3 linked regions of the Methylomagnum ishizawai genome follow. The protein of the gene in region 3 interacts with the protein of the main gene of each other region in a pairwise test. Links are inferred from orthologs where the notes say so. Each region holds a gene or a part of one and is shown on either strand. Other genes may lie near its edges.

Region 1 (4,132 bases), 680 kb from region 3 along the record:
CCACCACAGTTGGCGGGAGATACACCAATCCTGGATGTCCCGCATCCAGGAGAAATACAGGTTTTCGTATTGCTGGGGCACGAAGCGGATGCGGCCATCTTCCACCGCCGCGATGGCGGGCTGGGCCAGGCTCTTGGCATCCACATACCACTGGTCGGTGAGCCAGGGTTCGATGACCACGCCGGAGCGGTCGCCGCGCGGCACTTTGAGGGTGTGGGGGTCGATCTTTTCGAGGAGCCCCAGGTTCTCGAATTCGGCGATGACTTGCTTGCGGGCCTCGAAGCGGTCGAGTCCCCAGTATTTTTTGGGAATGCCTATATCTGTTGCCAAATCAATTACATCCCTTGATTGAATGCGAGCATGCCTCAGCCCTTCATGGGTCATTGGCCAGTCTGTGTCACTAACAATCGTCGCATCTCTTGTGAAGATATTGATGAGCGGCAGGTTGTGGCGCTTGCCGACTTCGTAGTCGTTGAAATCATGGGCCGGGGTGATCTTCACGCAGCCAGTGCCGAATGCGGGATCGACATAGTCATCGGCGACGATGGGGATTTCCCGGTCCGTGATGGGCAGGCGGATGGTTTTACCGATCAGGTGTTGATAGCGTTCGTCTTCCGGGTGGACGGCGACGGCGGTGTCGCCCAGCATGGTTTCCGGGCGGGTGGTCGCGACCACCAGATGCCCCGAACCATCCGCCAGCGGATAGCGGAAATGCCACATGAAGCCTTTTTCCTCCTCGTTCTGCACTTCGAGGTCGGAAATGGCGGTGTGGAGCTTCGGGTCCCAGTTCACCAGCCGCTTGCCGCGGTAGATCAGGCCATCGTCGTACAGCCGCACGAAAGCTTCCTGCACGGCTTTCGACAGCCCTTCGTCCATGGTGAAGCGCTCGCGGCTCCAATCCACCGAGGAACCCAGGCGGCGCAATTGCCGGGTGATGGTGCCGCCGGATTCGGCTTTCCATTCCCAGACTTTTTCTAGGAACTTCTCGCGCCCCCCCTCTATGTTATGGCGGGTGATACCTTGCGCGGCGAGTTGGCGTTCGACCACCATTTGGGTGGCGATGCCGGCGTGGTCGGTGCCGACTTGCCACAAGGTGTTGTGGCCCTTCATGCGGTGGTAGCGCACCAAGGCGTCCATGATGGTGTTGTTGAAGCCATGGCCCATATGGAGGCTCCCGGTCACGTTGGGTGGTGGGATGGCGATACAGTAGGACGGGCCGGTGCCGGAGGGCTGGAAATAGCCGCTCGCTTCCCAGGTTTGATACCAGCTTTGTTCTATGGCTTGGGGGTCGTAGGTTTTGTCCATGGGGTTTGGCGTGTGGATTCGACGTAAAGGCGGATGGGCGCGGAAGGTGGGTTATAACGCGCCGCGCTCGATTTCTTGTAGATAAATGAATTCCGGGGCTTTGACGCCCGCCTGTTCCCTGATTTCCACCAATTCCGGGGACTCGAAAAAGCGGCGGGCATGCTCCAGCGAGGACCATTCCGAAAAATGGACGATCTTATTGGCCTCGCTGTCGTAGCGGAGCAGTTGATAGGCGATTTCACCGGCGTTTTTCCGCATCCCGGCGGCTTGGTCGAAAATGGTTTTCCATGCGGGATAGGATTCGACTTCGTGGATGATCAATACATAGTGCATCGGGATACCTTTGGATGGAGTTTAAGCGGCGGTGTTGACGGCGGATGTCGCCGGGCCAGGGGTTAGCCCGCCATACCGCCGTCCAATTTAATCGTTTCCGGCACATGCCCCGCTTCCTTATAAGCCTTATACCGCGCCCGCCCCGCCCGTTTCACCGCCGCGTCCTCGTCGATGAATTCCGCCACCCGCCCGAACCGGGCGTAATCCTCCGGCACCTGGGTTCCCAGGTTCACCAGCACATCGCTCATGGCGAGCGGCGCGGGGCCATGGCCCAGCAGCACCGGGACTTCGGCCGGCGCGGCAGGCGGGCCCGCCACCTCGTGCGGGACGAAACTGCCTTGCCGGAAGGTCCACAACAGGTTGTCGAGCAACTGGGTTTCCTCGGGCGAGGCGGTGCGGAGATAGACGCGATGGCCCTGCCGGTAGGCTTTCTCGATCAGCTTGCAGGCGGTGACGTGGCGCTGATAAACATCGGCGCCCGGTAGTAGATAAAAGTCGATGCGGGGCATGGGGCGGGGTTTACTCGGTGGTGGCGGATTCCGCCGCCCGGTCGATGAGATACTGGGTCAGCAAGGGCACCGGGCGGCCGGTCGCGCCTTTGTCCGCGCCGTTCTTCCAGGCCGTGCCGGCGATATCGATATGCGCCCAAGGGTATTCCTTGGCGAAGCGCGACAGGAAACAGGCGGCGGTGACGCTGCCGCCATCCGGCCCGCCGATATTGGCGAGGTCGGCGAAATTGGACTTGAGCTGCTCTTGGTAATCGTCCAGCAGCGGCATCCGCCACACCCGGTCGAAGCTGGTTTCCCCGGCTTGCAGCACCGCCCCGGCCAAAGTTTCGTGATTGCTCCACAGCCCGGACACCACCTTGCCCAAAGCCACCACGCAGGCCCCGGTCAGGGTCGCCACGTCGATGACGGCGGCGGGTTCGTAGCGCTGGGCATAGGCCAGCACGTCGCACAGCAGCAGGCGGCCTTCGGCGTCGGTGTTGAGGATTTCGATGGTCAGCCCGGCCATGCTCTTGACGATATCGCCGGGCTTGTTGGCCTTGCCGTCGGGCAGGTTCTCGGAGGCGGGCACCAGCCCCACCACGTTCAGCGGCAGGCCCATTTCGACCACGGCGGCCAGGGTGCCGATCACGCCCGCGCCGCCGCACATGTCGTATTTCATCTCGTCCATGGCGGCGGCGGGCTTGATGGAGATGCCGCCCGCGTCGAAGGTCAGCCCCTTGCCGACCAGCACATAGGGTTTCGCCGCCTTGTCCGGGGCGCCGTGGTATTCCATGACGATCAGCTTGGCCGGTTCGTGGCTGCCTTTCGATACCGACAGGAACGCCCCCATGCCCAGTTCTTCCAGGTCGGATTCGTCGAGGATTTTCACCTTGAGCTTCTTTTGCTTCTTGCCGACCTTTTCGGCTTGCTCGGCCAGATAGGTCGGGGTGCAGACATTGCCGGGGAGGTTGGCGAGTTCCTTGGCGAGGTTCATGCCGTTGGCGATGGCCTGGCCTTGGGCGATGGCGGCTTTGACGGTGTCGTCCGCGGTTTGGAACACCAGCTTGGCGAGGCGGGCTTTATGGTTCTCGGCTTCGCTCTTCATCTGGGTGAAGCGGTAGAGCGAAGCTTCGAGGATTTCCACGAACTGGCGGATTTGCCAACCGGCATCGCGGCCTTCGACCTCGGCCTCGTGCAGGAAGCTGGCCGCTTGTTTGACATTGGCGTCCTTGAGCGCCTTGGCGGCGGCGGCGAGGGCTTTGCGGTAGGTGCCGGGTTTGAGTTCTTCCTTCTTGCCGAGTCCGACCAGGATCACCCGTTCGATCCCGCCTTCGGGCAGATGGGGCAGGGCCAGGATATCGCCGGGCTTGCCTTCGATATCGTCGCGTTTCAGCAGTTTTTGCAGGAGGCCGTCCAACTGCTCGTCCAGGGCCAGGGCGGACGGGGTGAGCTTGCGTTTTTGGTAGAAGCCCAATACGGCGCAGGGCGTGGAAAGGGAGTCCAGGGATTCGGATTTGGCGTGGTAGTCCATGGTTGCGGTTCGCTTACGTTCGGGAGCGCCGCCGGTCGGGCGGCGGGGTCCGGTGGGAGGGCGCTTTCCCGGTTTGGGAAAGGGATTGTCACCAAGGATAACAAGCGAGGGGGCCGGGCGTCCAAGGGGGCGGCGGGGACGCGGGCCGGGATTGGCGGAGGGATCGGGCGGGCAGGATGGGTCGGGGCGGGTTTCCAGGCCGGGGCTTGGAAACCCGCGTTCCGCTTATTTCGCCACTTTATAAGGCCGCATCATCTCGTTGTCCTCGTGGTTGATGATGTGGCAATGCCAGACATATTCCCCGTCGCTGGGATCGAACGGGTACAGGTTGCGCCCGGCGTAGGATTGGCGCTTGACGACCGGGGTGTCGGTCGGGGTCCAGCGCACCAAGACCCGCAGCACTTGGTGGCCGTAGGCGGTCGCCGTGTCCTTCCAGCCGGTTTCCCCGGCGGTGGGCGCGGTCGGCGTGCCCAGC
Region 2 (4,215 bases), 2.1 Mb from region 3 along the record:
GCCACCGGGGTTGTGGTCGGGTCAGCGGGAACGGTCGGACGGCGGCGGGCCGGCCAGCATCGGCAGGGCCGCCAGGAGTTCCAATTGCCGGATGGCCCGGCGCTGGTTGGCCCAATAGCGGGCCAGCGCCAGCAAGGCCACGGCCAGCGCCGCGAGGCAGCCGTAGAACAGGGTCTTGAGTTCGGCCAGTTCGCCCTTGAGGTCGGTTTTGTGGAGGGCGGTGGCTTGGCCCGCCGCCATGGGTTGGTAGCGCCCATGCTCTTGGCGGGCGGAGTCCAGCCCCAGCGTGGTGCCGGCCCGTTCGGTGTAGGCTTCGAGGGTTTGCAGGTCGCTCTTGAGCGATTCGAAGGCGCGGAGGTCTTCCAGCGCCACCTTGCCGGATTCGACGCTTTTTTCCAGCGCCTTGAGCCGGACTTCGACCGAGTCGGCCAGGAGGGCGTTGAACTTGGTTTGCAGGGCTTCCATGTGCTGGTTGAGGGCGCGGAGCCGGGTGTCGCCGCCGGTGTCCGCCGCCCATTGGGCTTCGAGATGGTTGACGAAGCCCTGGACCTGGAGGAACAGCACCAGCACCGCGGCCAGCAGGATGCCCGCCGCCAGAGCCGCGAAAATCCCGCCGGCGCGTCTTTGTGGCACCGGCAGGGCTTGCCGGACCAGGCCGCGCTGGCCGGACCTGTCAGCCACCACTCGCTTGCCTCGATATTGTTCGTACATTCGGACTTCCCCGTGAGCCGTCGCGGATGGCCGCGTGCCGCGCCCAGGGTGGTTCCATGGGGCCGCCGCCAATTTCGACCGGCAAATATCGCAGAATAGCCTTCATCGGTCAATTAAGGCCCGGGCCGCTTCCAGGGTCCGCTTCATGTCGCGCACGGCGGTGTCCAGTCCGGTCATGACCGCCCGCGCCACGATGGCATGGCCGATGTTCAGTTCGTGGATATTGGGGATGCGGCAGATATCGGCGACATTGTGGTAATGCAGGCCATGGCCGGCATTCACGATCAAGCCGAGTTCCCCGCCCAACCGGGCCGCCGCTTGCAGGCGTTCGAGTTCGCGCCGCCTCGCGCCGGGGCTGGCGGCGTCGGCATAATGGCCGGTATGGAGTTCGATCACGGGAGCGCCCGCCCGCGCCGCCGCTTCGATCTGGCGCGGGTCGGCGTCGATGAACAGGGAGACTTCGATCTCCGCCGCGGCCAGGGCGGCGCAGGCGTCCTTCATGCGGGCGGTGTCGGCGGCGACATCCAGGCCGCCTTCGGTGGTCAATTCGGCGCGTTTCTCGGGCACCAGGCAGCAGGCGGCGGGCCGGACCTTCCGGGCGATGGCGATCATCCCGTCGGTCACGGCCATTTCCAGGTTCAGGCGGCTGTGCAGCATCGCCGCCAGGAGTTCGATATCGCGGTCCTGGATGTGGCGGCGGTCTTCGCGCAGATGGGCGGTGATGCCGTCGGCCCCGGCCTGTTCGGCGATTAGGGCGGCTTGGACGACTTCCGGGTAGCGGGTGTGGCGGGCCTGGCGCAGCGTGGCGATATGGTCGATGTTCACGCCCAGGAGGATGGGGGCTATGGCGTTCATGCGTGCGGTGCTTTCCCTGTGGATGGTTGGAACAGGTCGCGGCTTTTGAGGCCGCGGCCATCGAGATAGTATTGGACGACCCGCCGCATCAGGTGTTTGGCTTCCTTGAGCGCCACCGGGCTTTCCAGGCGGTCGCGGCCCAGGTCCAGCAGGGTCGAACCGTGGATGGCCGCAGGATGGTCGGGCGGACAGGCCACCGGGCCGGATTCGATGTGGTAGGCGTAGGTCCGGGCCGGATCCACGGGCCGGCCGGAACCGGCTTCCCGGTCCAGGCACAGCCCATAGCCCAGGTGTTCCAGCAAGCCGACCTCGAAGCCGCGCAGGGCGGGTTCGGCGGAATCGTCGGCCTGGGCGAGCCGCCCCAGCGTGTCCAGGTACAGCCGGAACACTTCCGGGTAGGGGTCGAGGGGCGGGAGCAGGTACGAGAGCAGTTCGTTCAGGTAGAAGCCGCAGTACAGCGCGGTGCCGCGCAGGGCGAAGGCCTCGCCGCAGGGTTCCGCCGCCGTCAGCACCGGGAGTTCGCCCCGGCCCGTCCACGATAACCGCAAGGGGGCGAAGCATTGCAGGAAGGCCGCGCCTGGGGTGCGACCGCGTTTCGCGCCCTTGGCGAGCAGGTTCAAGCGGCCTTGCGGCTCCGAGAAGATATCCAGCAACAGGCTGGTTTCGCAGTAGTCGCGGCGGCGGAGGATGACCGCGTCCTGGCCGGGTTCATTCGGCATAGCCCAGGCTGCGTAGGGCGCGTTCGTCGTCCGACCAGTTCTCCTTGACCTTGACCCAGAGTTGCAGGAACACCTTGCCCTCGGTCAGGCGCTCCAAATCCTGGCGGGCGCGTTCGCCGACCTTTTTCAGCACTTCGCCCTGCTGGCCGATGACGATGGCTTTCTGGCCTTCCCGCTCCACCCAGATCAGGGCGGCGATGCGGGTCAGCTTGCCCTCGGTCTGGTATTGCTCGATCTCCACGCTGAGGGCGTGGGGCACTTCCTGGCCCAGCGACCTGATCAGTTTCTCGCGGATGATTTCCGCCGCCAGGAACCGGAGGCTGCGGTCGGTGAGTTGGTCCTGGTCGAAGATCGGTTCGCCCTCGGGCAGGAGTTCCATGATCTTGTGTTCCAGCGCGTCCAGGTTGTGGCCGCGCAGGGCCGAGGCCGGGATCAGGGCGGCGAAGGGATGGCGTTGCTGGGCGCTCTCCAGGAAGGGCAGCAGGGCGGCCTTGTCCTCCAGCCGGTCCACCTTGTTGATGACCAGGATCACCGGGGCGGCGGAGGTTTTGATGCGTTCCAGCACCAAATCGTCCTCGGGCAGCCACACGGGCCGGTCCACGATCCACACGATCACGTCCACATCCAACAAGGCCGTGCCCGCCGTGCGGTTGAGGTAGCGGTTCATGGCCCGCTTCTGGCTGGCGTGGATGCCGGGGGTATCGACGAACACCGCCTGTCCCGCCTCCGTGGTCTTGATACCGTGGATGCGGTGGCGGGTGGTTTGCGGGCGGCGCGAGGTGATGCTGATCTTCTGGCCGATCAGGTGGTTGAGTAGGGTCGATTTGCCCACGTTGGGGCGGCCCACCAGGGCGACATAACCTGCTTTCATGATTTGAATCCGAAGTCCTGGACCAATTTGGCCAGCATTTTCTCGGCGGCTTGCTGCTCGGCTTTCTTACGCGAGGAGCCGGTACCCTCGCAGGTCTCGGCGGTCAGCGCGATGCGGCATTCCACCACGAAGGTTTGGTCGTGCGGTTGGCCGACCACCGATTTGAGGATATAGACCGGCAATTCCAGGCCGCGGGCCTGCATGGCCTCCTGGAGCCGGGTCTTGGGGTCTTTCTTCCAATCCTGCACCGACAAGGCGTCGATCTGCTCGGCGAATTGGTTGAGGATCCAATGGCGGCAGGCGTCCATGCCCTGGTCCACCAGCAATGCGCCGATCAAGGCTTCCAGGGCGTCGGACAGGATGGAATCGCGCCGGTAGCCGCCGCTCTTGAGCTCCCCCGAACCCAGGATCAGGTAGTCGCCCAGGTTCAACTTGCGGGCGAGGTTGGCGAGCGAGGTCTGGTTGACCAGCATGGCCCGCAACCGGCTGAGGACGCCCTCGTCGGCGTCGCGGAACTTGCCGTACAGGCGTTCGGCGATCACGAAGCCCAGCACCGAATCCCCGAGGAATTCCAGCCGTTCGTTGTTGTCCGATTCGGCGCTGCGGTGGGTGAGGGCGCGTTTCACCAGCAGCGGGTTCCTGAAATGCAGGCCCAGTTTCCTGGCGAGTTTTTCCGGCTCTTGGATCAACGTGCGGCTACCTCGATGGAATCGTCGAAATGGGCGACGATATCGATATTGCCCATGATGGGCTGGGTGACATCATAGGCGATTTGTATCGTCATACCGGAACTGTCCTTGGTGATATAAACATTATCCTTGGTGACGCTGTTGATCATGTCGATATCCCAGTGTTTTGCCAAGCTGGCGAGGACTTCCTGCTTGGACCGCGTCGCCAAGTCGGGATCGCTTTTCAAGGATTGCAGGGAAGCGACCACTTTGTAATGGTCCAGGTAAATCGGGCCGATCTTGATAATCAGCATCGCGAAAAAACCGACCAAGCACATCAGCAGCACGAAGCCGAGGAAGGTCATACCACCTTGGCGGACGGGAGTTTGAT
Region 3 (4,158 bases):
CATCGCGGAGCGGGCGCTCAGCCCGGAAATGCGCGCCGAACTGCGGAAGGAAATCGAGCGGTGGCGGCGGAGCTTCGCCGAACCGAACGCGGACCCCGAAGCCTTCGCCGGTATCGCGATGGTCAACGATATCACCAAGGGATTGGAGGTCAACCGGTCCAGCGCGCTGCCGAACAGTGTCTTCGGACTCCTCGGCATAGATCCCCTCGCGGGACTCGATCCGGCCGCCCGCGAATTGGCGGAAACCCGTCTTTTCGCGGAGCGCGCCCTTTTCATCGGGCAACGGCTCCCCCAGACGATGGGATGGCAGGCGGAACTCCTGGCCCTGCGTTCCGCCGAGATCCCAGAAGTCGCCAGCCTGGTCGGCAGCGGTTCCCAGATCGCCGGTTCCAGCGAGCGGCTTTCCAAAAGCCTCGAATCCCTGCCGGCCTTTTTGTCTTCGGAACGGGAGAGCGTCCTCAAGGCCTTCACCCAGGAGCGCATCGGGCTGGTCGGTCTGGCCCAAGCCACGAAAGAGACCCTCGCGGAAGGCACCCACATGGCCCAGGCGACCGCCCAGGTCTTGAAATCCTACGAAGGCATCGCGCAACAGCTACGGGATTCGCCCGACGATCCCAACGCGCCGCCGTTCGACATCCGGGAATGGGGCAAGGCCGCCGGGGAAGTCAGCCATATGTCCGCCGAGCTTCATGGGCTTTTAAGCCTGGCGGTCTCCGCCACCCACAAAGACCAGCTTGCGGTGGTCACGCAAGCCTCGCGCGAGGCCGGCGAAGCCCTGGTCGATTACGTATTCCGGAAGCTGCTCCTCTTGGTGGTCCTATCCGGGCTGTTCATCACCGGCCTTCGATTGACCTACCATTGGCTCCGGGCCCGTTTACGCCTTCATAACGGTTGATCCGGCCTTTGAAGTTTTGGATCAATAGCGGGATGGACCGCCCCGGAAATTCCGGAGGCTGTTTGCTGTGAGCCACGCCGCGATGGCGGGCTCGGTAAGGCTACGGTAGTAGGCGGCTTCGGCCTCGGCGGGCGTGATGTCGCCGATGAACCCCGTCCACCCAGGCCAGGGTGGCCCATTCCACCGCCTCCAGATTCTTCCAGGATTGCCGATGGATCTGTTGGTACGCTGGTTGGCCGGGATCGATACCCGGCTGGATTTGCCATGGGATTTTCCGTCCGTGCGCATAACCACCCCAGAATTGCCGGGCTTTTCCTACCCTGTGCCGGATGGTCTGGCATCCCCAACCCAATCCTATTTGGAGCGCTCCCCATGACCGCCAAACAACTTTCCGTCCTGGTCCTTTCCGCAAGCTTGAGCCTTGGCTTGCTGGACCAAGCAGCCACGGCTTGCTCGCGCATCCTGCTCAACACGGACCATGGCCATGTCGTAGGCCGCACCATGGACCTTTACATACCGGACCATCCCAAGCTCGTGGCCTATCCCCGGGGCATTGCCAGGGATGGGGCCGTTACCGATGGCAACGGGGTGCGCTGGGTCTCGAAATACGGCAGCGTGGTGGTGAATTCTTTAGGGATAGCCACCTCCGATGGCATGAACGAAAAGGGGTTCGTGGCGAACCTCCTTTATCTGCATGACTCCCAATACGAAACCAGGGATACCCGCCCCGGCGTGGCCAATGCCATGGTGCTTCAATACCTCTTGGATGTTTCCGCCACGGTTGCCGAGGCCTTGGCGGAGTTGGACAAAGTCCAAATCGTCTCGGTGAAGGCGGCGGGGCGGGAATGGCCGCTGCACATCTCCATTTCCGACGCCACCGGCGATTCCGCCGTCATCGAGTTCGTCAACGGGGCCAAGGTGGTGCATCGCGGCAAGGATTCGTCCGTCATGACCAATGAGCCGCCTTTGGATTGGCAACTGAACAATCTTAAAAAATACAGGTATTTCGGCGGGACCGAACCCCTGCCCGGCGACATCGACCCCGCCAGCCGCTTTGTCCGCGCCTCGGCCTTTTTGAAAACAATACCCGCGCCCAAGGATATCCGGGAGGCTTTGGCCGAGGTCTACAGCATTGTCAAAACGGTCTCGGTTCCGCTCGGTGCCGAAAATACATCGGCGGGAGTCCATTCCGAAGATACTTGGCCCACCTTGTGGACCACATTGGCGGACGCGGGCGACCGGCTCTACTTCTTCCAGGCTTCCGGTTCCCCGAATATGTTCTGGATCGACCTCGGCAAAATCAATTTCGCCAAGGGTATGCCCATCAAGCAGGTTTCCGGGGAGGAGATTTCGTTGGTGGGCGAGGTTTCCAGCAAGTTAAAGCCGATTAAGAATAAACATCATCGGAAACCGGTTTGAAAACCAAATCAATTAACTACCGCCTCCCAAAATTCTACAGCTGAAAACCAAAAAAAAGCCCGCATGAAGCGGGCTTTGGAGAGATTCTTAATAAATGCTCTGATGGTAGAACCTAGAACGGGATATCGTCGTCGAAATCATCCATGCCGCCGCCCGCCGGTGGCGCGGGCGGGCGTTGGGGTGCCGGGGAACCCGTCGTGGTCTGGGGCGGCGGGGCGTAGCGTTCGGAATCGCGGTCGCGGGTGGCGGTGGGCGGTGTCGCTTCCGACCAGGGGCCGGGGTCTCCGCCGCCTCCGCCCATGCCGCCGCCGCCACCGGCGCGGTCGAGCATCTGCATTTCGTTGGCGATGATTTCGGTGGTGTAGCGGTCCTGGCCGTTCTTATCCTGCCATTTGCGGGTGCGGAGGCTGCCTTCGACGTAGACCTTGCCGCCTTTCTTCAGGTATTGGCCGACGATTTCCGCCAGCTTGCGATAGAACACCACGTTATGCCATTCGGTGCGCTCTTGGGTGTTGCCTTGCGGGTCTTTCCAAGAGTCGCTGGTGGCGATGGTGACGTTGGCCACGGCTTCGCCGTTGGGCATGTAGCGGACTTCGGGGTCTCGGCCCAGATTGCCGATGAGGATGACTTTGTTGATGCCGCGAGAGGCCATGGGAAGTTTCTCCGATAGTGTGCATTCGGGGTGTCCGGGGCCGTAGGGGCGGCCCGGACGGTTCAATGCCGGGTTCGCCCCGGTCTTGCTGTCGTAGAGGGCGGATCAGGCCGCCTGGGTTTGGAACAATTCTTCGGTCAGGGCCGCGCGGTCCAGGGTGTCCTTATCCACCTTGAGATAGGCCACGCCATCCTCGGCCAGGACCACCGCCTCGGCCACGCCCGGCACTTGCAGCAAACGGCCCGAGAGGGTGGCGGCTTGTTCCCGGCTCAACGCGCCGACATTGACCAGGAGGCTGCTGACATGGCGCGGCGGGCGCATCCCCAGGGCCACCGCCAGCCAGATGAGGGCCGCCACCGCGCAATACAGGAACACCGCCGGGATGCCGTGATGCCCGTAAATCCAGCCCCCGCCCGCGCCGCCCGCGAACGCGCCCAGGAATTGGGCGGTGGAATAAACGCCCATGGCCGTGCCCTTGAGGTCGGGCGGGGCGATCTTGGACACCATGGAGGGCAGGGTGGCTTCCAGCAGGTTGAAGCCGGTGAAGTACAGGTAGAGCAGCCCGAACACCGCCCAGAAACTCGCGCCGAATCCCAGGAAACCCAGGTCGGCCAGCGCCACCACGGCGATGGCCCCGAGGAACACCGGCTTCATCTTGCGCTTTTTCTCGGCCACGATCACGAAAGGCACCATGCTCGCCATCGCCAGCACGAACACCGGCAAATAGAGATGCCAATGCTGGGCGGTGGGCAGGTCGAGCGTGTCGCGCAGTACCAGGGGCAGCACCACGAAAGTGGCGGTGAGGATCAGGTGCAGGCAGAAGATGCCAAGGTCGAGCCGCAACAGTTCCGGGTTGCCCAGCACCGTGCCGAACGAAGCGGTCCTGACCTCGGCGTCGCGGTGGAAGCGGCTGGTCACGGGATCGGGCACGGCGGTATAGAGCACCACGATGCCCAGCGCGGCCAAGGCGGTGACCACCCAGAACAAGCCCTTCAGTCCCATCCAGGCCGAGAGTATCGGTCCCGCCACCATCGACAGGGCGAAGGAGAAGCCGATGCTGACGCCGATCAAGGCCATGGCCTTGGTGCGGTGCTCCTCGCGGGTGAGGTCGGCGGCGAGGGCCATCACCACCGCCGCCACCGCGCCCGCGCCTTGCAGGGCGCGGCCCGCGATGATGCCGTAGATATCGTCG

The links.
Region 1: the proteins of ssb (region 3) and K5658_RS09285 interact in binary tests that used the Escherichia coli proteins (3 or more experiments, as listed by UniProt). The link is inferred for Methylomagnum ishizawai from one-to-one orthologs.
Region 2: the proteins of ssb (region 3) and recO interact in binary tests that used the Escherichia coli proteins (3 or more experiments, as listed by UniProt). The link is inferred for Methylomagnum ishizawai from one-to-one orthologs.

The regions. Positions count from the first base shown.
Region 1 is NZ_AP019783.1:2,033,694-2,037,825, forward strand. Bases 425-3,340 are described here. They hold K5658_RS09285 (DNA polymerase III subunit chi), read right to left. Parts: upstream 2,148-3,340; coding sequence 1,701-2,147; downstream 425-1,700. Other genes in these bases: K5658_RS09275 (valine--tRNA ligase), read right to left, coding at 425-1,305; K5658_RS09280 (antibiotic biosynthesis monooxygenase), read right to left, coding at 1,357-1,638; K5658_RS09290 (leucyl aminopeptidase), read right to left, coding at 2,158-3,340. Outside these bases: more of K5658_RS09275, read right to left, coding at 1-424; more of K5658_RS09290, read right to left, coding at 3,341-3,657; K5658_RS09295 (multicopper oxidase domain-containing protein), read right to left, coding at 3,883-4,132. UniProt on the Escherichia coli protein: Part of the beta sliding clamp loading complex, which hydrolyzes ATP to load the beta clamp onto primed DNA to form the DNA replication pre-initiation complex.
Region 2 is NZ_AP019783.1:3,483,615-3,487,829, forward strand. What follows is about bases 425-3,423. They hold recO (DNA repair protein RecO), read right to left. Parts: upstream 2,286-3,423; coding sequence 1,563-2,285; downstream 425-1,562. Other genes in these bases: K5658_RS15860 (hypothetical protein), read right to left, coding at 425-681; pdxJ (pyridoxine 5'-phosphate synthase), read right to left, coding at 814-1,566; era (GTPase Era), read right to left, coding at 2,275-3,156; rnc (ribonuclease III), read right to left, coding at 3,153-3,423. Outside these bases: more of K5658_RS15860, read right to left, coding at 22-424; more of rnc, read right to left, coding at 3,424-3,845; K5658_RS15885 (DUF4845 domain-containing protein), read right to left, coding at 3,842-4,215. UniProt on the Escherichia coli protein: Involved in DNA repair and RecF pathway recombination.
Region 3 is NZ_AP019783.1:1,352,216-1,356,373, forward strand. The notes cover bases 1,197-4,138. They hold ssb (single-stranded DNA-binding protein), read right to left. Parts: upstream 2,967-4,138; coding sequence 2,427-2,966; downstream 1,197-2,426. Other genes in these bases: K5658_RS06235 (linear amide C-N hydrolase), read left to right, coding at 1,268-2,314; K5658_RS06245 (MFS transporter), read right to left, coding at 3,072-4,138. In the rest of the region: K5658_RS06225 (hypothetical protein), read left to right, coding at 1-895; more of K5658_RS06245, read right to left, coding at 4,139-4,158. UniProt on the Escherichia coli protein: Plays an important role in DNA replication, recombination and repair. Binds to ssDNA and to an array of partner proteins to recruit them to their sites of action during DNA metabolism. Acts as a sliding platform that migrates on DNA via reptation.